2 regions of the Sphingomonas sp. JUb134 genome follow, and region 1 is predicted to be linked to the other one. Evidence: riboswitches for the same ligand, from Rfam matches in the RefSeq annotation. Region 1 holds a riboswitch; the other holds the start of a gene.

The links. A riboswitch is a leader RNA that binds a small molecule or an ion and turns the genes downstream of it on or off. The one in region 1 is predicted to bind cobalamin.
Region 2: another riboswitch for cobalamin. It lies ahead of EDF69_RS11005 (TonB-dependent receptor plug domain-containing protein); the one in region 1 lies ahead of metE (5-methyltetrahydropteroyltriglutamate--homocysteine S-methyltransferase).

Annotation. Positions count from the first base shown of each region.
Region 1 covers NZ_SLYP02000001.1:1,573,942-1,584,017, forward strand. Annotated here, with positions in the region: gene istA (IS21 family transposase) at 1-1,140, opposite strand, end outside; gene EDF69_RS07495 (PQQ-dependent sugar dehydrogenase) at 1,708-3,066, opposite strand; gene EDF69_RS07500 (DUF2231 domain-containing protein) at 3,066-3,515, opposite strand; gene EDF69_RS07505 (hypothetical protein) at 3,695-3,991, shown strand; gene EDF69_RS07510 (erythromycin esterase family protein) at 4,109-5,428, shown strand; gene EDF69_RS07515 (NIPSNAP family protein) at 5,523-5,966, shown strand; gene metE (5-methyltetrahydropteroyltriglutamate--homocysteine S-methyltransferase) at 6,021-8,309, opposite strand; cobalamin riboswitch at 8,417-8,637, opposite strand; gene EDF69_RS07525 (TonB-dependent receptor domain-containing protein) at 8,750-10,076, opposite strand, start outside.
Region 2 covers NZ_SLYP02000001.1:2,385,167-2,395,242, forward strand. Annotated here, with positions in the region: gene EDF69_RS11000 (hypothetical protein) at 1-73, opposite strand, end outside; gene EDF69_RS11005 (TonB-dependent receptor plug domain-containing protein) at 86-2,026, opposite strand; cobalamin riboswitch at 2,156-2,340, opposite strand; gene cobO (cob(I)yrinic acid a,c-diamide adenosyltransferase) at 2,394-2,999, opposite strand; gene EDF69_RS11015 (response regulator transcription factor) at 3,075-3,605, opposite strand; gene EDF69_RS11020 (ATP-binding protein) at 3,602-4,879, opposite strand; gene EDF69_RS11025 (SURF1 family cytochrome oxidase biogenesis protein) at 4,869-5,582, opposite strand; gene cyoD (cytochrome o ubiquinol oxidase subunit IV) at 5,579-5,947, opposite strand; gene cyoC (cytochrome o ubiquinol oxidase subunit III) at 5,944-6,573, opposite strand; gene cyoB (cytochrome o ubiquinol oxidase subunit I) at 6,576-8,579, opposite strand; gene cyoA (ubiquinol oxidase subunit II) at 8,590-9,714, opposite strand; gene EDF69_RS11050 (MFS transporter) at 9,826-10,076, shown strand, end outside.

The DNA of each region.
Region 1 (10,076 bases):
GATGAGCGCGAGATAGTGCAGTGGGTTGGAGACGAATACGCCTTCGTCGTAGCAACGCGCGTGCCGGGCAATCTCTTCGCCCGCGCATATGATGACGACCTCGTCGACGAACCCCTTCACCATCACGTCGCGGTAGCCGTACGCGGTCGGCACCGAATAGTCGTTGGTCCGGTAGCGCACCATCGCGGTCGACGACACGCGCGCCGCGCGTTTCTCGCATGGCTCCAGTGGTACGGACGGCAGCGTGCGCAATGCCGATACGTCTGCCGCCAGCCGCTCGGCAATGGTCTGCGCGTGCTGACCGGCATGCTCGCCCTGGCGCGTACGGCAGGACTCCTCGAACCTGGCGTTCAGGACATCGAAATTGGCAGCGACCGGCACGGGCACCATGAAGTTGTTGCGCGCAAACTTCACCAGCCCCTCGACCTTGCCTTTGTCGTTGCCTCGCGCTGGACGCGCAAAACGGTCCTGAAACAGGTAGTGGCTGACCAACTCGGTGAAGGCGCGTGTGCGCTCGCGCGTTCCATCGCCGCAGATCTTTGCCACGGCGATGGTTGTGTTGTCGTAGAGGATGGACAGCGGCACGCCCCCGAAGAACGCGAATGCCGACACGTGCCCGTCAAGAAACGCCTCGGTCGTCTCGCGCGGATACGCCTTGAAGAAGCAGGCATCCGACTGCGGCAGCGACATGCAGAAATAGTGGATCTTCATCCGCTCCCCGCCGACGACCGCGACCGCCTCGCCAAAGTCGACCTGTGCATGCCCCGGCGGGTGCGCCAGCGGCACGAAGGTCTCGCGCCCGCGGGCCCTGCACAGCCGCACATGGTCCTTCACCATCGTGTAGCCGCCCGTATAGCCATGCTCGTCGCGCAGCCGCTCAAAGATCCGCTTGGCCGTGTGCTGCTGCTTGCCCGGCGCCTCGCGGTCGGCTGCCAGGATTGCGTCGATAACCGGTAGCAGCGTCCCGAGCTTCGGCTTGGTCGGAGGTTTCGTCCGGCGGTATCCAGGAGGCGCCGAATACAGGCACATCTTGCGTACCGTATCCCGGTTCAGCCCGAACACCTCCGCCGCTTCCCGGCGACTATGCCCCTCGACAAATACAAACCGTCTGACCGCTGCGTAGCTCTCCACGACAAACATCCCCGCCGCTCCGCAAAGGGAGCAGCTTACCAACTGGCCGGATTTTACTCCGCCCCCGACGGCACTGCGCCGGCGGTCCTGTGGCCTGGTTTGTCACCGCCCTTCACACCCCACAGGGTCTCTATCGTCGTCCTCCTGATACGGCATCATCAAGACGCGCACGCGGCTTGGCTTCTTGGTCATGTTAATCCTCCGATAGTTGGAGGATTTCTGATGGTGGCCAGACCTTGCCCGTTCGCGTAGGCGCTGGATTCTGCCGACGCTGACGGTATTTTTAGCCGCGATCTGGGCTCGGGTGTCAGAGCTGGAATGGTGCGCAAAGAGCCAATAGTAGTCGATAGATGGCTTGCGAAGGTTGGTGGAAATTCCTCAACGATATCAGCAGCGTAGGTTTCTGACGGGCCCTGAGCCGGTAGTACTTGAGCGCAGAAATATTTTCTCCAATTATTTCATGTGGTTGATATGGACCAAAACAATCGAGTGGGAATGATCCCCGGCTCGCGCTAAGCGACCCGCATCCGTCCGGCGCACTCCACCCGAGTGCGCCGGACGTTGCGTTTGGGGATGTTACGTCCCGCTAGGGCCGCCGGAGCCGGCAGCGGGAGCCCCGCCGGCATGGCTGATCCGCCACACCGTGTTGCCGACGTCGTCCGCCACCAGCAGCGCGCCGGTGCGATCGACCGCAACGCCCACCGGCCGGCCGCGTGCCTTGCCGTCCTTCAGGAAGCCGGTGACGAAATCCTGCGGCATGCCGGTCGGCCGGCCGCCCTGGAAGCGGATGAACGCCACCTTGTAGCCATGCGGGTCGCTGCGGTTCCAGCTGCCATGCTCGCCCACGAAGGCCCCGCCCTGATAGGCCGCAGGGAAGCTCGCGCCGGTGTAGAAGGCGAGCCCGAGCGGCGCGACATGCGATCCCAGCGAGTAATCCGGGGAGATCGCCTTTGCGACCAGTTCGGGCCGCTGCGGCCGCACCCGCGGATCCACATGCTGCCCGTAATAGCTGTACGGCCAGCCATAGAAGCCGCCCGGCTGCACCGACGTCATATAGTCGGGCACCAGGTCGGGGCCCAACTCGTCACGTTCGTTGATGACGGCCCACAGCGTGTTCGATCCGGGATAGAAGGTGAGCCCGTTGGGATTGCGCAGCCCGCTGGCATATACCTTCAGCAGGCCCGTCGCCGGATCGACCTCCAGGATCGCCGCCCGGTCGCGTTCGGCCTCTTCGCCGCGCTCCATCGCGTTGCTGTTCGATCCGATGCCCACGTACAGGCGGGACCCGTCCGGGCTCGCCGTCAGGCTCTTGGTCCAATGGTGGTTGATCGGCCCCGCCGGCAGGTCGGCCACCTTCACGCCGGGCGCGGTGATCCGCGTCTGGCCGGGCACGAAGGGATAGCGCACGATCGCATCGGTGTTCGCGACATACAGGTCGCTTCCGATCACCGCCACGCCGAAGGGCGCGTTCAGCTTGTCGACCAGCACCGATCGCCCGTCCGGCCGGCCGTCGCCGTTGGTGTCGCGCACCAGGGTGATGCGGTTACTCGGCGGCGGGGCTTCGCCGCTCTTCGCCTGGCCATGCGCCATCGACATGATCCAGTCGCGGATGGGGTCCTTCGGCCGCTGGACCGGCTCGCCGCCTTCCTTCTTCGATTCCACGATCAGCACGTCGCCGTTCGGCAGCGCCAGCACGTTGCGCGGGTTGGCGAGCCCGGTTGCGATCGCCTCGATGCGGAACCCGGCCGGCACGGTCGGGGTCTCGCCCGCCTTCCAGCCCACGACCTTGTAGACGCCCACGTCGGAGATCAGCGCCTCCTTCGGCTCGGGCAGGAGAGGGTTCGGCCCATATTGCGCGTTGGGGTCGATCTTCTGGCCGCCTCCGCAGCCGGCAAGGGCGGAAACGGCGAGCAGGGCTGCCAGGCTGCGCTTCATCACAGGTCTCCCCCCACGCGGCGATTGGCGGATTGCCAGAACCACCCGGCCAGCAGCGCGAGCACGACGGCCAGGATCGACAGCATCAGCCCGGTCGGCACCACCGCCGTCCATCCGTCGCGCGTGTGGACGAAGGAGTTGAACACCTCCACCACCCAGGCGGCGAGGAACAGCAGCGCATGCGCCGCCCACGCGCCCGTGCGCCGCGCGCGCCTGCGGACCGTCTCCACGATCAGCACCACCCCGGCGACCCCGCCCACGACCAGGCCCGTCAGCAACAGCCAGCTGGAGAAGTTGAGCCACATCATGTCGGGTGCGCGGGAATAGGCGATGTCGGTGATCAGCGCGCCGACGAAGCAAGTGATCGAAGCCGGGAGCAGCGCGGAATAGATCCGGTGGCCGAGGACGCCGGGTGGCCGTCGATCGGCGTGCGCGATGCTCTCGGCCATAGGCATGTCCTTCCCTGTGTCTGGGGGGACTACGACCGGAGGGGAAGGGAGTTCCCGCGCGGGCGTCACGCGCGCGCGAAGCTGCCCAAAACGCTGTCTGGTCGATGAATGTCGCGGACGGGCTTCGTTCAGGCCGGCGCGCTTAGCTTCTCCCCATCGAGATTGTGAAGGAGAGGACCATGCGTACGCTGATCATCCTGGCCACTGTGGCCGCTGCGGCATTCACCCCGGCCGCCGCATCCGCCCAGCGCTACGGCTACAACCACGAAGTCCGGCGCGAAGTGCAGGAATGCCGCCGCGAGCTGCGCCGTGCCGACAGCCGCCGCGAGTATCGCCGCGAACAGCGCGAGTGCCGCCGCGAAATCGCAGACGCACGCCGCGACGGCCGCCGCGACTGGCGCCACGATCGCCGCGACTGGCGAGACGATCGCGGCCACTATGGCTGGCGCGACCGTCAGTACGGCAGCCGCTGGTAAGCGATCGACGCCGGGCAGGGGCCACCCCTTGCCCGGCGCGAACGTTCCTGCCGATCCCGGCACCCGAACCAAGCCGCCGCCCCGGCGTTGGTCTCCTGCAACGGGAGCAGGCTAGTGGTGGCAGAAGACGACACGCGCCGGGCGGCGCAGCTGGTGGCAGGCGCTGCCGAACCGCTGCCCCATTTCGACGATCCGGCATTCGGCGCGCTTTTTGATCGCTTCGCCGACGCCCGCGTGGTGTGCTTGGGCGAGGCGAGCCACGGCACCTCCGAATTCTACCGCGCCCGCGCCGCCATCACCCGCCACCTGATCGAGCGGCACGGCTTCACCATGGTCGCGGTCGAGGCGGACTGGCCCGATGCGGCGGTCATCGACCGCACCGTGCGCGCAAAGCCTGCGCCGGCCGAAGCGCCGACCCCCTTCACCCGCTTTCCCGCCTGGATGTGGCGCAATGTCGAGTTCGACGGCTTCGTGGACTGGCTCACCGCCCACAACGCCGAACGGGAGGCGTCCGCCCGCGTCAGCTTCCACGGTCTGGATCTCTACAACATGACGGCGTCGGTCGCCGCCGTGATCGGCTATCTGGAGCGGGTCGATCCGGCCGCCGCCGCCGAGGCCCGCCGCCTCTACGGCTGCCTGAAGCCCTGGAAGGAGCAGCCCGAACGCTATGGCCGCATGGCGCTGAGCGAAGGGCATGGCCGATGCGAATCGGCGGTGGTGCAGCTGCTGCGCGACCTGTTCGCCAACGAAGCCGCCTATGCGCCCGGCGATCCGGACTCGTTCCTCGATGCGGCGCAGAATGCCAGGCTCGTCGCCAATGCAGAGGCCTATTATCGCGCCATGTACTATGGCTCGGCTGCCAGCTGGAACCTGCGCGACGAGCATATGGCCGACACGCTGGAACTGCTGCTGCAGCGCAAGGGGCCGGATGCCAAGGCGGTGGTCTGGGCGCACAACAGCCATGTCGGCGACGCCCGCCGGACCGACATGGGCCAGAGCCGCGGTGAGCTGAACCTCGGCCAGCTGGTGCGGGAGCGCTACGACGGCGCCGCCTGCCTGATCGGCTTCGGCACCCACGCCGGCACCGTCGCCGCCGCCGATGATTGGGACGAGCCGATGCAGATCATGACGGTCAATCCGTCCCGGCCCGACAGTTTCGAACGCATCCTCCACGACAGCGACGCCCCGCGCTTCCTGCTCGATCTGCGCGAGGGGGCGGCAAGCCCCGAACTGCGCGAGGCGCTCACGGCCGAACGGCTCGAGCGCTACATCGGCGTCATCTACCGCCCCGATACCGAACGCTGGAGCCATTATTCCGAGGCGTCGCTGGTCCAGGAATATGATGCCTTCCTGTGGTTCGACACCACGACGGCCGTGCAAGCCACGGCGGCAACCGGTGAGGCGGGGCAGGACGAGACCTGGCCAACGGGACTGTAGAAGGACGACCGCTAAGAGTCGGAACCGCACCGCCGGAGTGGCGCGGGGTCGCGCACGGTGCCTATGATGGCCCGCACCTGTCCGGGAGATCCCAATGCGCTTCCTGCTCGCCGCCTGTCTTGCCGCTGCGGCAATCGCCAGTCCTGCCGCCATGCGTCCGGCGATCGCCCAGTCCGCGGCACTCGATCCGAAGACCGCGGTCTACGAGTTGCGCATCTATTACCCCGCGCCCGGCAAGCTCGCCGGCCTCAACGCCCGCTTCCGCGAGCATACGCTCAAGCTCTTCGCCAAGCACGGCATGCACAACGTCGCCTATTGGAACGAGCAGCCCACGGCGGAAGCCCCCGAGGGGCGGGTCGTCTACGTGCTCGCCTATCCGAGCCGGGAGGCGCGGGAGGCGAGCTGGAAGGCGTTCGGCGCCGATCCGGAATGGCGTGCGGTGGTCGCGACCTCCGAAGCCGACGGCAAGCTGGTGACGAAGATCGACAGCGTCTTCATGACTCTGGCCGACTATTCCCCGCGCCTCCCGCTCCGCTGAGCCGAGGCGGGGAGGCTGCGTGCCGCCGATCCGGCACGCAGCCGCTCTTCAGCGCTAGGCGGCGCGCAGCGTGCGTGCCGCGGCGACCATCGCCTCGATCGCCGGCTTCACCTCGTCCCATTTGCGCGTCTTCAACCCGCAGTCCGGGTTCACCCAGAGCTGCTCGGGCCTCAGATGCTGCTGGGCCAGCCGCATCAGCTCGACCATTTCGGCCTCACCCGGCACGCGCGCGGAATGGATGTCGTACACGCCCGGGCCGATCGCACTCGGGTAGCGATACTTCGCGAACGCCTCCAGCAGCTCCATCTGCGACCGCGCCGTCTCGATCGAGATCACGTCGGTGTCCATCGTACCGATCGACGGCAGGATGTCGTTGAACTCCGAATAGCACATGTGCGTGTGGATCTGGGTGCCGTCCGCCACGCCTGCGGCCGAGAGGCGGAAACAATCCACCGCCCAGTCGAGATACTGCTGCCAGTCCCGCTTCCTGAGCGGCAGGCCCTCGCGCAGCGCCGCCTCGTCGATCTGGATCGCCCGGCATCCGGCCGCCTCCAGGTCCTGCACCTCGTCGCGGATCGCAAAGGCGATCTGCCGGCAGGAGGTCTCGCGCGGCTGGTCGTCGCGCACGAAGCTCCAGTTGAGGATCGTGACCGGCCCGGTGAGCATGCCCTTCACGGGCTTGTCCGTCAGCCCCTGCGCAAAGCGCCACCAATCCACCGTCATCGGGTGGGTACGGCGGACGTCCCCGAACAGGATCGGCGGCCGGACGCAGCGCGAGCCATAGCTCTGCACCCAGCCGTTCACCGTGAAGGCGAAGCCCGCCAGCTGCTCGCCGAAATACTGCACCATGTCGTTGCGCTCGAACTCGCCGTGGACGAGCATGTCGAGCCCGACCACTTCCTGCCAGCGGATGGCGCGCTCGGTCTCCTCGCGCAGGAACTGCTGGTAGCCGGCATCGTCGAGGTTGCCGCGACTATGCTCGGCACGCGCATGGCGTACCTCGGCGGTTTGCGGGAAGGAGCCGATCGTGGTGGTGGGGAAGGGCGGCAGGTCGAGCAGTTCGGCCTGCGCACGCGCGCGTTCGGCATGGCCGGATCGGCGCTCCCGCATGTCCGGCGTCGCCTGCGCCACCCGCGCCTGCACCGCCGCGTCATGGATGCGCGGCGACACCTTCCGGTTCGCTGCCGCCTCCGCCGCCGCCGCGAGTGGCCGGGCCACGCTGTCCCGTCCTTCGTTCAGCGCGCGCTTGAGGACGGTCAGTTCCTCCACCTTCTGAACCGCAAAGGCGAGCCACTGCTTCACCTCGGCGTCGAGCTTGGGCTCGAGCGTAAGGTCCACCGGCACGTGCAGCAGCGAGCAGGACGGCGCCAGCACCAGGTCGCGCGATGCCGCAATCGGTGCCACGCGTTCCAGCACCGCGTTCAGGTCGGCACGCCAGACGTTGCGCCCGTCGATCACGCCCAGCGAAAGCAGCAGGTCCTTGGGTGCGGCCCGCAGGACGGCATCGAGCTGCCCGGGCGCGCGAACGAGGTCGACGTGCAAGCCCTGCACCGGCAGCGCGGTCGCCAGGGCCAGATTGTCCTCCAGCCCGCCGAAATAGGTCGTCAGCATCAGCTTGGGGCCGGACCGCTGAAGCGCCGCATAGGCGCGGGTAAAGGCGGCGCGCTGCTGCTCCGAAAGATCGGTGGCCAGGATCGGCTCATCGATCTGCACCCACTCGGCCCCGGCGTGCGCGAGATGGCCCAGGATCACGCGGTAGAGCCCGAGCACCTCGTCGAGCAGGTCGAACGGATCGATGCCGTGCCCCTTAGCAAGGCTCAGCCAGGTGATCGGGCCGAGCAGCACCGGCCGCGTCTCATAGCCCTGCGCCTGGGCTTCCCGATATTCCTCGACCACCTTCAACCGGCCGAGCGCGAGCTTGCGGCCGGGTTCGATCTCCGGGACGATATAGTGGTAGTTGGTGTCGAACCACTTCGTCATCTCGCCGGCGGTCACCGAACCATGCGCATGGCCGCATCCCGCGTCCTCGCCGGTGGTGCCCCGCGCCATCGCGAAATAGGTGGCCAGGTCGGTGACCCCGTCCGCCGCGCCATAGCGGCTCGGGATCGCGCCCAGCATCACGCTGGTGTCCAGCACATGGTCATAGAGCGAGAAGTCGTTGGACGGCAGCCAGTCGGCCCCCAACGCCTTTTGCCGCGCCCAGGCCGCGGTGCGCAGGCCCGAGGCGGCTTCCTGCAACTCGGCTTCGCCGATCCTGCCGGACCAGAACTTCTCCAATGCGAACTTCAACTCGCGGCGCGGACCGATGCGGGGAAACCCCAAGGTCGCGATCGTCACTGTCATGTCTTCAACCCCGAAGAGGGCGAAGCGCCGGACCGAGCGCAGGCAGGCACGCGCCAGGGATCGCCCGGCCGCACACGCACGCGACCAGACCGGGCACCCCGCCGGTGGACGTTATGGCGTCAGAGGCAGGTCTCCTGGCTCGCGGGTCAGCACGGACGATCCGTCTTCCCAAGACGCGGGACGCCTCAGTGACATGGTTGGATCGCCGCTCGCCGCTTACAGTTGCGGGGGCAGCGCCGGCCTTGCCCCATCAGGAGCGCACCGGCTTCCCGTCTTAGCTCCGGCGCAGGCAAGCGCCCGGCCGGAGAACCTCGACGCACCAAGCATCGGCAAAAATCATGGTCCGGTCAACCATCATATAAAGAAATCTTTATATGACGTCTGCCGAACCCTTTCGCCGGTTGGAAAACGGGGGCGGACGCAGGGGTTCCGCCGCCCGGTCAGAAGGCGTGGCGCATGCCGATTACGACGTTGCGGCCACGCAGCGGCGACTGCTCCTTCACGAAGGAGGTGTGGACGAACGCCAGTTCGTTGAGCAGGTTGCTGCCGCGTGCGTAGAGTTCCACCGCCCGCGCGCCGCCCAGGTCCATGCGATAGCTCAGCGTGGCGTTGAGCATGTCGTAGCCCGCCGTCGGCGTCTCGTAGGAGGCGACCTTGTCCTGCTCGAACGTGCGATAATATTCGACGTCACCCGAAAGCGGTCCGGCGGCAAGGTCATAGCGCGCGCCCAGCCGGCCCGGTGGGATGCGCGGCAGGTTGTCGTCCTCGCGCTTCAGCTTGGCATCGACATAGTCGCCGAACACCGTCACCCGCGACTGGGGCGTCAGCTGATAGCTGAGTTGGCCGTCGATCCCGGCGAAGCGCGCATCCGCCGCCGTGTAGATCAGGAAGTCGTGCGGGACGCCGGTCTCGGTCTCGGTCTCGATCAGGCGCGCGAAGACATAGTCGTCGACCTCCTGATAGAACAGGCCGACCTCGAACTCGAACGGACCGCCCGCCTTGCGCAACGTCAGGTTGATCGCGTCGGTGGTCTCCAGAATGTCTTCGGCGGACAGCCCCTCCTCGCCGAGGATCGGGTTCCCGACCGCAAGCCCGAGTTCGTAGCTGTTGGTCGCCAGGTTGTTGCCGCGCGCGTACAGCTCGCGCACGCTGGGCGCGCGTTCGGTATGCCCCAGTGAAAGCGCGAGGCCATATCCGCGCCCGATGTTCCAGTTTGCTGCAAGCGAGGCGGAGAAGGGATCGTGCTTCACGGCCGGATTCCGGGCGCGGAACGCGTCCACGTCCTCGCGCTCCAGGATCTGCCGCCAGTCCGGCCCATACCATTCGGCAAAGAGGTCCTGCAGCTCGGCATCGAGGGTGATGCGATAGGGCGGCACCGTCACGTCGACTGTGCGCCAGTCCTTGCGAACCGCTGCTTCGACGTCGACCGAGCCGAACGACCGCCGCTCCGACAGGAAGATGCCGAAGTTGTCGGTGAGGTAATCGGGACTTCCGTCAAAGCCATAGGCTCCGTCCGGAAAGGGCTTGTGCCGGTCGTTGACGTTGATGCCGCCGAACCGGCCGTCGGTATATTGCACCCCCAGCACGCCGGTGAAGCCGAGGACGGGCTTGTGCGTCAGCTCGAGACGCCCGTCCCAGACCTCGTTGGTGTAGCGGCTGAACAGCAGCGCGCCGTCGATCTCGTCATGGGCATAGTCGGTGTAGGAGAGGCGCGCGCGCGTGTGGGAAAAGCCCGGCAGCAGGTCGTCATAGTCGGCCCGGACATCG
Region 2 (10,076 bases), 810 kb from region 1:
TCGCGACGCTCGCCACGGTGAGCAGCAGGATCCAGAGCGCCGATGCGGCTTGGGAAGAACGGGGTGTCGTCATCGATCATTTCCCTCAGAAGCGGCCGCGCAGACCTGCATAGACGCTGCGGCCGAGCGTGCCGTACCGGTAGACGGTGGCATAGTCCTCGTCGAACAGGTTCTCCACCCGCGCGAAGAGCCGCACCTTCGGGCTCAGCGGGACCTCGCCCCGAACGTCGACCAGCGTATAGTCGTCCAGTCGCGTCGTGTTGGCCGCATTGTCGTAGCTCTTGCCGGCCCAGCGCAGCGCCGCGCCCAGGGACGCGCCACTCGGCAGGCTGTAGGTCGCGGACGCATTGGCCGTGTGGCGGGGACGCCGCGGCAACCAGTTGCCATAGGCGCTGCCGGTCGAGCGGTTCTCGGCCTCGGTCCAGCTGTAGTTGGCGTCGGCGGTCACCCGCGAACCCAGGCGGGCAGCGATGGTGGCTTCCACCCCGCGGGCGAACGCGCGGGCGATGTTGTCATAATAGCCCCAGCGCGCGATGTCGGTGCCGGGGATGACGCAGAGCGGGTCCGGCGTGGCGCCGCAGCCGATGTATTCGACCAGGTCACGGGTCCGGCGCTCGAAATACGTCGCCGAAAGCGTCACCGCGCGGTCGAGCAGGCGCTGCTCGACGCCAGCCTCCCAGCTCCGCGCGCGCTCGGGGTTCAGGCCCTGGTTCCCGTATTCGGAGAACAGCTGGTACAACGTCGGCGCCTTGAAGCCTTCCGAGTAGCTGGCACGCACCACCGTGCCCCACGGCAGCGCCCACGCACCACCGCCGGCAAACAGCGTCTCGCTACCGTAGCGGCTATGGTCGTCCTGCCGCAGGCCCGCAGTCAGGGTGAGACCGTCGACCACGACACCATTCACCTGGCCGTAGATGCCGGTGAGTTCGGCCTTGCCCCGCGCCGGCTCCGGCACCGGGTCCGACAAGGCGCCGGAAGGCGAAACGGAGCGGAAGCGCGACTTCTCGTTCTCGATTCCGAACACGGCATTCCATCCGGTCGCGATCGCAAGGCTGCCCTGATACTCGAGCCGCTCGTTCCGGCCTGCCGCGTCGAAGGTCTTGGGCCGCTCGCGCGCCGGATCATAGTTGTCGCGGTTGGTGTCGGTATAGCCGTAGCCGAAGCGGTTGCGCAGACGGCCACCCAGAAGGTCGACGTTCAAGCCCGCATATCCGACAAACTCGCGGTTGCGCGAATACTCCAGGCTGTCGCCGGCGAACCCGTCGATCTCCACGCGACCATTAGCGTAATAGCCCCGCACCTCGGCGCTGACGCCGGTCGCCAGCTCGAGCCGGGCGCGGCCCTGCGCGCTTTGGTTCGTATAGCCGTCCGGCTCGCGGCCACCGAAGTCGGGTGCCACTGCCGAGACACCATCGGTGGTGAACGTCTGCCCACCCACGCGCCACGCGAGCGGGCCGGTCTGCCCGCCCACCGCGGCGCGGGCGCTCACGGTGTCGCGTGACCCCGCCTCGACGTCGAAGCTCCCTTCCAGATCGCTCTGCGGCAGCGGCGTCACGACGTTGACGACGCCGCCGATCGCCTGGCTGCCCCAGAGGATCGACTGTACGCCGCGCAGCACCTCGATGCGGGAGGCATCGCCCACCAGCAGGTTCGCGAAGTTGTAGCCGCCGCCCGTCGAGGACGGATCGTTCAGCTTGACGCCGTCGATCACCACCACCGTCTGGTCGGCCTCGGCACCGCGGATGCGAACCGACGTGGCGGTACCATAGCCGCCGTTGCTCGACAGGCTGACGCCCGGGGTGCGCAGCAGCAGCCCTGCCACGCTCAGGTCCTGGGCCCGATCGATCGCTTCCTTGTCGAGCACCGTGATGGACGCGGCGACCCGATCGGCAGCGATCGGAGTGCGGGTGGCAGTGACGACGACCTCGTCGGAGGCCGGCGCAGTCGCAGCGTCGGGCGCCGGCGCCTCCTGCGCAAAAGCGGGAAGCGAAAACAGCAGCGGCAACGGCGCAAGAACTCGGATCATGAAACCCCCTTCAACATGCAACGCCCGCTGCTTGCCGGGACAGGGCGCATGCCCTCGCCCCCGCAAGCATGCAGGCTGACGATGTCGTCGCTCGGGTTTCCCCGTCCGTTCGGCGCACCCTGACCGATCGAAGGACGACTGCGTCAGGCAGGTCTCCTGGCTCGCGGGTCTCAGCCGGTCCGCGCCGCCTTCTCAGGATCACTCCCAATGGCGTATGGCGCGGTGGCTCGCCGCGTACAGTTGCAGGGGCAGCCGGGGTTTTCCCGTTCCCTTTTCATCCCCGTCTCCGGGGAACCTGTCGCATGCCGCCCGGTAGCCGCGCCGCCGGGCGGGGTCAATCGCGCTGCGTTGCCGGGGTTGCGTGCGATCAGAATTCGATCCCGGCCTGGGCCTTCACCCCGTCCCGGAACGGATGCTTGACCTGCGTCATCTCGGTGACCAGGTCGGCCATGTCGATCAGCGCCTGCGGCGCGTTGCGCCCGGTGACGACGAAATGCTGCCGAGGTCCCCGCGCCGCAGCGGCCACCAGCACCTCTTCCACCGGCAGATAGTCGTAGCGCAGGACGATGTTGAGTTCGTCCGCGATCACCATGTCGTAGGTGGGATCCTCCAGCATCCGCTTCACCTCTTCCCAGGCGGTGCGGGTCACGGCGATGTCGCGGGCGCGATCCTGGGTGTCCCAGGTGAACCCCTCCCCCATCGGGCGAAACTCGATGTGAGCCGAAAGCGCGTCGAACACCGCCTTCTCGCCGGTATCCATCGCCCCTTTGACGAACTGGATCACGCCCACCTTCATGCCATGGCCGATCGCCCGCACCGCCATGCCGAGCGCGGCAGTGGTCTTCCCCTTGCCCGGTCCTGTGTGGACGATCAGCAGCCCCTTCTCGATCGTCTTGGTCGCCATCATCGCCTGGCGCGCAAGCTGTACCTTGCGCATCCTGGCATTGTGGCGCGCGTTCTTGTCCTGCTCCAACCCACTCTCCTGACGGCAACTCGCGCCCGCCGTCGCGTCGCGCACCGCAGTCGTCAAGGCGACGAAGCCGCGGGATCAGGAAAGGTGGCGTTTCTCCAGCTTCCGAGCGAGGGTGCGCCGATGCATGCCGAGCCGCCTGGCGGCCTCCGACACGTTGAAGTCGCTCGCGGCCAGCGTCTGGTGGATATGCTCCCACTCCAGCGTCTTGATCGTCGTGGGGGTGGCAGAGACCTCGACCTGAGCGTCGCCGCCCGGCCGATCGAACGCCGCCTCGATCTCGTCGGTGTGCGAGGGCTTCGTCAGATAGTTGGTGGCACCCAGCTTGATCGCCTCCACCGCCGTGGCGATGCTCGCAAAGCCCGTCAGCACCACGATGCGCATCTCCGGGTCCGCGGCATGAAGCTGCTCGACACAGGCAAGGCCCGATGCCCCGCCGAGCCGCAGATCCACGACCGCGAACTCCGGCGCGAAGCGATCGACGATGCCGGCCAGATCCTCAAGATCCGCCGTCACCTCCACCTGGTAGCCACGCCGCTCGAACGACCGGGCGAGCGTACGCGCGAAGACGGCGTCGTCCTCGACGATCAGGAGCCTGCGGTCGGTCATTCCGTCTCCTCCAGCGCGAGCGAGGCGATCGGCAGCGCCAGCACCACCTCGGCGCCGCCGCCGGCCCGGTTCTGTGCTTCCAGCGTGCCGCCCAGCGTCCGCAGCACGTTGGTCGCCAGGAACAGCCCTAGGCCGCCCGCTTCCTTGCTGCTGCGATACGGCTGCCCGACGGTGCCCAACATATCCTCCCGAAAGCCGCGTCCGTCGTCCCGGACCGCCAGCACCAATATGGGGCCGTCCATCACCGCCGCCAGCGTGATCGACCCCGCGCCGGCCTCGGCGGCATTGTCGAAGAGGTTGGTGAGCGCCTGCGCCAGCGCCCGATCGGCGACGATCGGCCGGTCCGGTCCCAGATGGCTCTCGAACCGAAGAGGAACCGGACCCTTGCCGCGCCAGTCTTCGACCACGCCTTCCAGGAAGCGGTGCAGGCTGGTGCGCACCGGCGCCTCGCCGGTGACCTCGCCCGCGGCGAACAGGACGCCGCCCAGGATCTTCTTGCAGCGGGCGATCTCGTCCCGCATTTCGTCCACCTCGGCGGCGAGCCGCCGACTGCCGGCGATGGCGGGCTCCTGCCGCCAGTCGCCCAGCGCCACGGAAAGCGACGCGAGTGGCGTCCCCAGCTCGTGCGCAGCCCCGCTCGCAAGCAATCCCATGCGGACGATATGGTCCTCTTCGGCCGCTCGCTGGCGGATGGCGGCCAGGTGCGCGTCCCGATCACGGACATTGCGCGCCATGCGGGTCACGAACGCGACCAGCAGGATCGAGGTGAGCGTGAAGTTGAACCAGTTGGCGGCCATGAACCCCGGGGACAGGGCGCTTGCCAATGCCGCCGGCAGCGGCAGCGGTCGATGCACCACGGCGAGCGCTGCAAACGCCACGCTGGTCATCGCCACCAGCGCCCAGCTCGACCAGGCGGACAGCAGCACCGCGCCGATGACGACCTGCAACAGGTAGAGGGTGACGAACGGGTTCGTCGCCCCGCCCGACAGGTAGAGCTGGACCGTCAGCGCACCGACATCGACCAGCAGTACGCCGAACATCTGGAGGTTGGTGGTCGACCTGCCCCGGCGGAACAGGGCGAACAGGTTGAGGCCGAGGAGCACCCCCAGCGTCGCCAGCATCGGCGTCAGCGGGAGCGTGATACCAAGACCGAAGTTCACGGCCAGGATCGCGGTCAGCTGCCCCCCGATCGCGATCCAGCGGAGCTGTACCAGCAGCCGCTGGTTTCGGCTCCCGGCGTCGCCGTCGGCGCGAAAGGCGATGCTACGCGTCATGTGGCGGCGCCTCGTGGACCTCCCTTCCCCAGCGGCGGGCGACCGCGACCATCACCAGCAGACCGGCGGCCAGCCCGAACCAGGTGAAGGCGTACCCAAGGTGATTGTTCCGGAATCGCACGACCGTCAGGCCGCCGCGCGGCCATCCGGAGCGTGGTTCGACGGCATCGATGAAGTAGGGAGCGACATTCTCGAGCCCCCGTTTGTTGGCGATCGCGGCGACGTCGCGCGAGTACCAGCGATCCTGCGCCGGATCGTTGCTGCGCAGAAAACCACCGCCGGGCTCCGTCACCCGCAACAGCCCTTCCACGGAGACCTGCCCTTCGGGAGCCGCCACCTTGCCGCGCAGTTCCGGCGGCACGAAGCCCCGGTTGACCAGAAGCGTGAACTTGCCCGTGTCGAGCGGCGTCAGCACCCAGTATCCGGGACCGAGCTGCGTGCTAGCCTGTACGAAGCTGTCCGCACCGGCCCGGTACCGGCCGCTTGCCACGACGCGGGTATAGACGTCCCCGTCATCGATGGCGCCCCAGGCCCCTGGCCCCGGAGCCGCGACAGGTGGAGCGTGCAGTCGCTGCTCCACCTGTGCGATCAACGCCAGCTTCCAGCTGCGGCGTTCCAGCTGCCAGGTCCCCAGCGCCACCAGCGCCGCAAAGACCAGGGCAATCAGCGTGCCCAGCGCGAGCCGGGCGACACGCTGCTTCACATCGCTTCCATGGCCTCGGACGCCATCTCGGGCATCATGTTGAGGTTCATGTGGTACATGACCCAGAGCGATCCGGCGACCACGATGACGACGATGATGATCGTGAAGATCAGCGCCATGAGGGTCCAGCCGCTTTCCGACTTGGTGTTCATGTGCAGGAAGTAGATCATGTGCACGACGATCTGCATCATCGCCATCGCCGTCACGATGCCCGCGGTCACCCGCGGATCCGAAAAGGCGTTGGTCATGACGAGCGCGAACGGGATCGCCGTCAACACGACCGACAGGAGAAAGCCGATCACATAGTCGCGGCGCGAGCCATGTGCTTCGCCGCTGGCGTGATGGGCCACGGGTTCCGCGCTCATCGCAGCACTCCCAACAGATAGACAAAGGTGAAGACGCCGATCCAGACGACGTCGAGGAAGTGCCAGAACAGCGACAGGCACTGGAGGCGACGCTGGTTGGCGGCGATCAGGCCACCACGGCTCACCTGCACCATCAGCACCACCAGCCAGATGATGCCGAAGGTGACGTGCAGACCGTGCGTGCCGACCAGCGTGAAGAAGCCGGACAGGAACGCACTGCGCCAGGGACCCGCACCTTCATGGATCAGGTGCGAGAACTCGTAGAGCTCGATGCCCAGGAACGCGAGGCCGAACAGGCCGGTCGCGGCCAGCCAGCCGAGCGTCGCGCCCTTGTTCTGCTCGCCGGCTGCGATCATCGCGAAGCCATAGGTGATCGACGACAGCAGCAGCATCGCGGTGTTCACCGCGACCAGCTTCAGGTCGAACAGCTCGTGCGGTCCAGGACCGCCCGCCAGGCTGCCGCTGTACACGCCGTAGCAGGCGAACAGCATCGCGAAGATGAGGCAGTCGCTCATCAGGTACATCCAGAAGCCCAGCATGGTGCTGGACCCGGCGTCGTGATGATGCTCGTCGAGCTCGTAGAACATGGGCGCCTCGGCGCCGGGCGGAATCGTGGCCTCGGCCATCGTTATGCTGCTCCTGCCGCGGCGAGCTGACGCCCGTAGGCTTCCTCGGTGGCGGTTACTTCGGCGGCCGGGATGTAGAAGTCCCGGTCATAGTTGAAGCTGTGGATGATCGTCGCTGCGATCACGCCCAGCAGGCCCAGGGCTGCCAGCCACCACATGTACCAGATCAGGCCGAAGGCACAGATCGCGGAGAAGGCGGCGATGATGAGGCCGGCACCCGTGTTCTTGGGCATGTGGATGTCGCTGTAGCCGCCGGTCGGACGAACGGCCTGACGGTTCTTCATGTCGTACCAGGCGTCCAGGTCGTGGACGATCGGCGTGAACGCGAAGTTGTAGGCCGGCGGCGGCGACGAGGTCGCCCACTCCAGCGTGCGGCCACCCCACGGATCGCCCGTCAGGTCGCGCAGCTGGTCGCGGCGCAGGATGCTCACCCCGAACTGGATCAGCATGGCGAGGATTCCCACCGCGATCAGCGCGGCACCCAGCCCTGCAATGATGAACCAGATCTGGAGCGACGGGTCCTCGAACACCCGCAGGCGACGGGTAACGCCCATGAGGCCCAGGATGTAGATCGGCGCAAACGCGACCCAGAACCCGACGACCCAGCACCAGAAGCTGACCTTCCCCCAGAACGGGTCGAGGCGGAAGCCCATGGCCTTCGGCCACCAGTAGTTCACGCCCGCGAACAGGCCGAACAGCACGCCGCCGATGATCACGTTGTGGAAGTGCGCGACCAGGAACAGCGAGTTGTGGAGGACGAAGTCCGCCGGCGGCACCGCGAGGATGACGCCGGTCATGCCGCCGATCACGAAGGTCAGCATGAACGCGACCGTCCACATCATCGGCAGTTCGAAGCGCACGCGCCCCTTGTACATGGTGAACAGCCAGTTGAAGATCTTCGCTCCCGTCGGGATCGAAATGATCATCGTCGTGATGCCGAAGAAGGAGTTCACGCTCGCGCCCGAGCCCATCGTGAAGAAGTGATGGAGCCAGACGAGGTACGACAGGATGGTGATGACGAGGGTCGCGTAGACCATCGACGTATAGCCGAACAGGCGCTTGCTCGAGAAGGTGGAGGTCACCTCCGAGAAGATGCCGAACGCCGGCAGGATCAGGATGTACACCTCCGGGTGACCCCAGATCCAGATCATGTTCACGTACATCATCGGGTTGCCGCCCAGCGTGTTCGTGAAGAAGTTGGTTCCGGCGTAGCGGTCGAGCGACAGCAGCGCGAGCACCGCGGTCAGCACCGGGAAGGCGGCGACGATCAGCACGTTGGTCGCCAGCGACGTCCAGACGAACACCGGCATCTTCATCATGGTCATGCCCGGCGCGCGCATCTTGACGATGGTCGCGATCAGGTTGACGCCCGATAGCAAGGTACCGACACCCGCCACCTGCAAGGCCCAGATGTAGTAGTCGACACCGACGTCCGGCGAGTAGTCGAGCCCCGAGAGCGGCGCCATCGCCAGCCAGCCGGTGCGGGCGAACTCGCCCACGAACAGGCTGACCATCACCAGCGCCGCACCGAACGCCGTCATCCAGAAGCTGAAGTTGTTCAGGAACGGGAACGACACGTCGCGGGCGCCGATCTGCAACGGCACCACCAGGTTCATGAGGCCCGTGACGAACGGCATCGCCACGAAGAAGATCATGATCACGCCATGGGCGGTGAAGACCTGGTCGAAGTGGTGCGCGGGCAGATAGCCCTCGCTGCCGCCGAAGGCCATCGCCTGCTGCAGACGCATCATCACCGCGTCGGCGAAGCCGCGCAGGAACATGATCAGCGCCAGGATGATGTACATGATCCCGATGCGCTTGTGGTCGACCGTGGTGAACCACTCCTTCCAGAGATAGCCCCAAAGCCGGAAATAGGTGAGCGCCGCGACGGCCGCGAGGCCGCCCAGCATGACCGCCGCAAAGGTGACCAGCAGGATCGGCTCGTGGATCGGGAAGCTCTCGAGCGTCAGTCGCCCGAAGATTGTCTTGAGAATGCTGTCTGACATGGTTCGGCCTTTATGCGCGGTCGGCCGCGCTCGCACCCGGCACGCGGGGGCGGAGGAGCTGGGTCATATTGCGGTTCGCCTCGGATCCGGGATCCTGGGTGCCCTGGGCCGGCCCGGCCGGCTTCGACTGGTGATCGCCGCCGTGCTTTTCCTCGTTGCCCTTGAAGAGCGCGCCTTCCGGCTCGCCCGGCATCGCGTGGCGGTTGTTCACGCCCGGCTGGCCGCCGTGCCCCATGTTGTGGGTATCGCACGGGCGCTTGGGATCCGGGCACATCTGCACGATGCGCTCGAACAGGCCCTTGTCGACGCCGCCGAAGCGCATCACCGGCACCTTTTCGGACGGCTTCTCAAGCTTGAGATAGGTCGCCGCGTCGAGCGTTCCCTTGGCGGCCTTCGCCTCCGAGACCCAGCGCGCGAAGCCCGCGTCATCCACCGAGTGGGTGGTGAAGCGCATGTGGCTGTAGCCCGCGCCGCTGTAATTCGAGGAGATGCCCGGGAACTGGCCGGGACGGTTCAGGACGGCGTGAAGCTTCGTCTCCATGCCCGGCATGGTGTAGATCATGCCCGCCATCGCCGGCACGTAGAAGGCGTTCATCACGCTGGAAGAGGTCAGGCGGAACTGGACCTGGCGGCCGACCGGCACCACCAGCTCGTTCACCGTCGCGATGCCCTGTTCCGGGTAGATGAACAGCCACTTCCAGTCGAGCGACACCACTTCGACTTCGAGCGGCCGCTCGTTCGCCTTCACCGCCTGAGTCGGCGAGAGGCGGCCCAGCGGGCGGTAGGGGTCGAGTAGGTGGGTCGAGGTCCAGGTCAGTGCGCCGAGCGCGATGATGATCAGCAGCGGCGCCGACCAGATCACCAGCTCAAGCATGATCGAGTGATCCCAGTCCGGCTTGTACTCGGCGTCCTTGTTGCTCGCGCGATAGCGCCAGGCGAACAGGACGGTGAGCACCATCACCGGAACGATGATGAGCAGCATCAGACCGGTCGACCAGAGAATCAGGTCGCCTTGCTGACGCGCCACGTCACCAGAGGGGTTCAGCACCACCAGGTCGCACCCTCCCAGGAGTGCGGCAAGCGGCAAGCTCAGGCCGCATCGCGCGGCGAAGGAAGACGATAGGCGGGACATCATCGGCGCGCCTAGACCTCCGTTCGCACATGCGGAATAGGACAATTTGTCCTATCCCCGATCGGCGCCCCGGAGCCTATCGGGACGCCGAACGTTCGGAGAGTTGAATACGTAATGGCTCAGGCCCATGCCTCGTCCGCGCCCTTGGAGCGCGATGCCCGCGTCGTGAATTCCCGCGGCCATGATGACGTGCACCCGGGGGAGATCGCCGTCGGTGTGATCATCGGGCGCACTTCGGAATTCTTCGACTTTTTTGTCTATGCGATCGCGTCGGTGCTCGTGTTCCCCCGGTTCGTCTTCCCCTATCTGGAAGCGGTCCAGGCGACCCTCGCCTCCTTCGCGCTGTTCGCATTGGCCTTCATCGC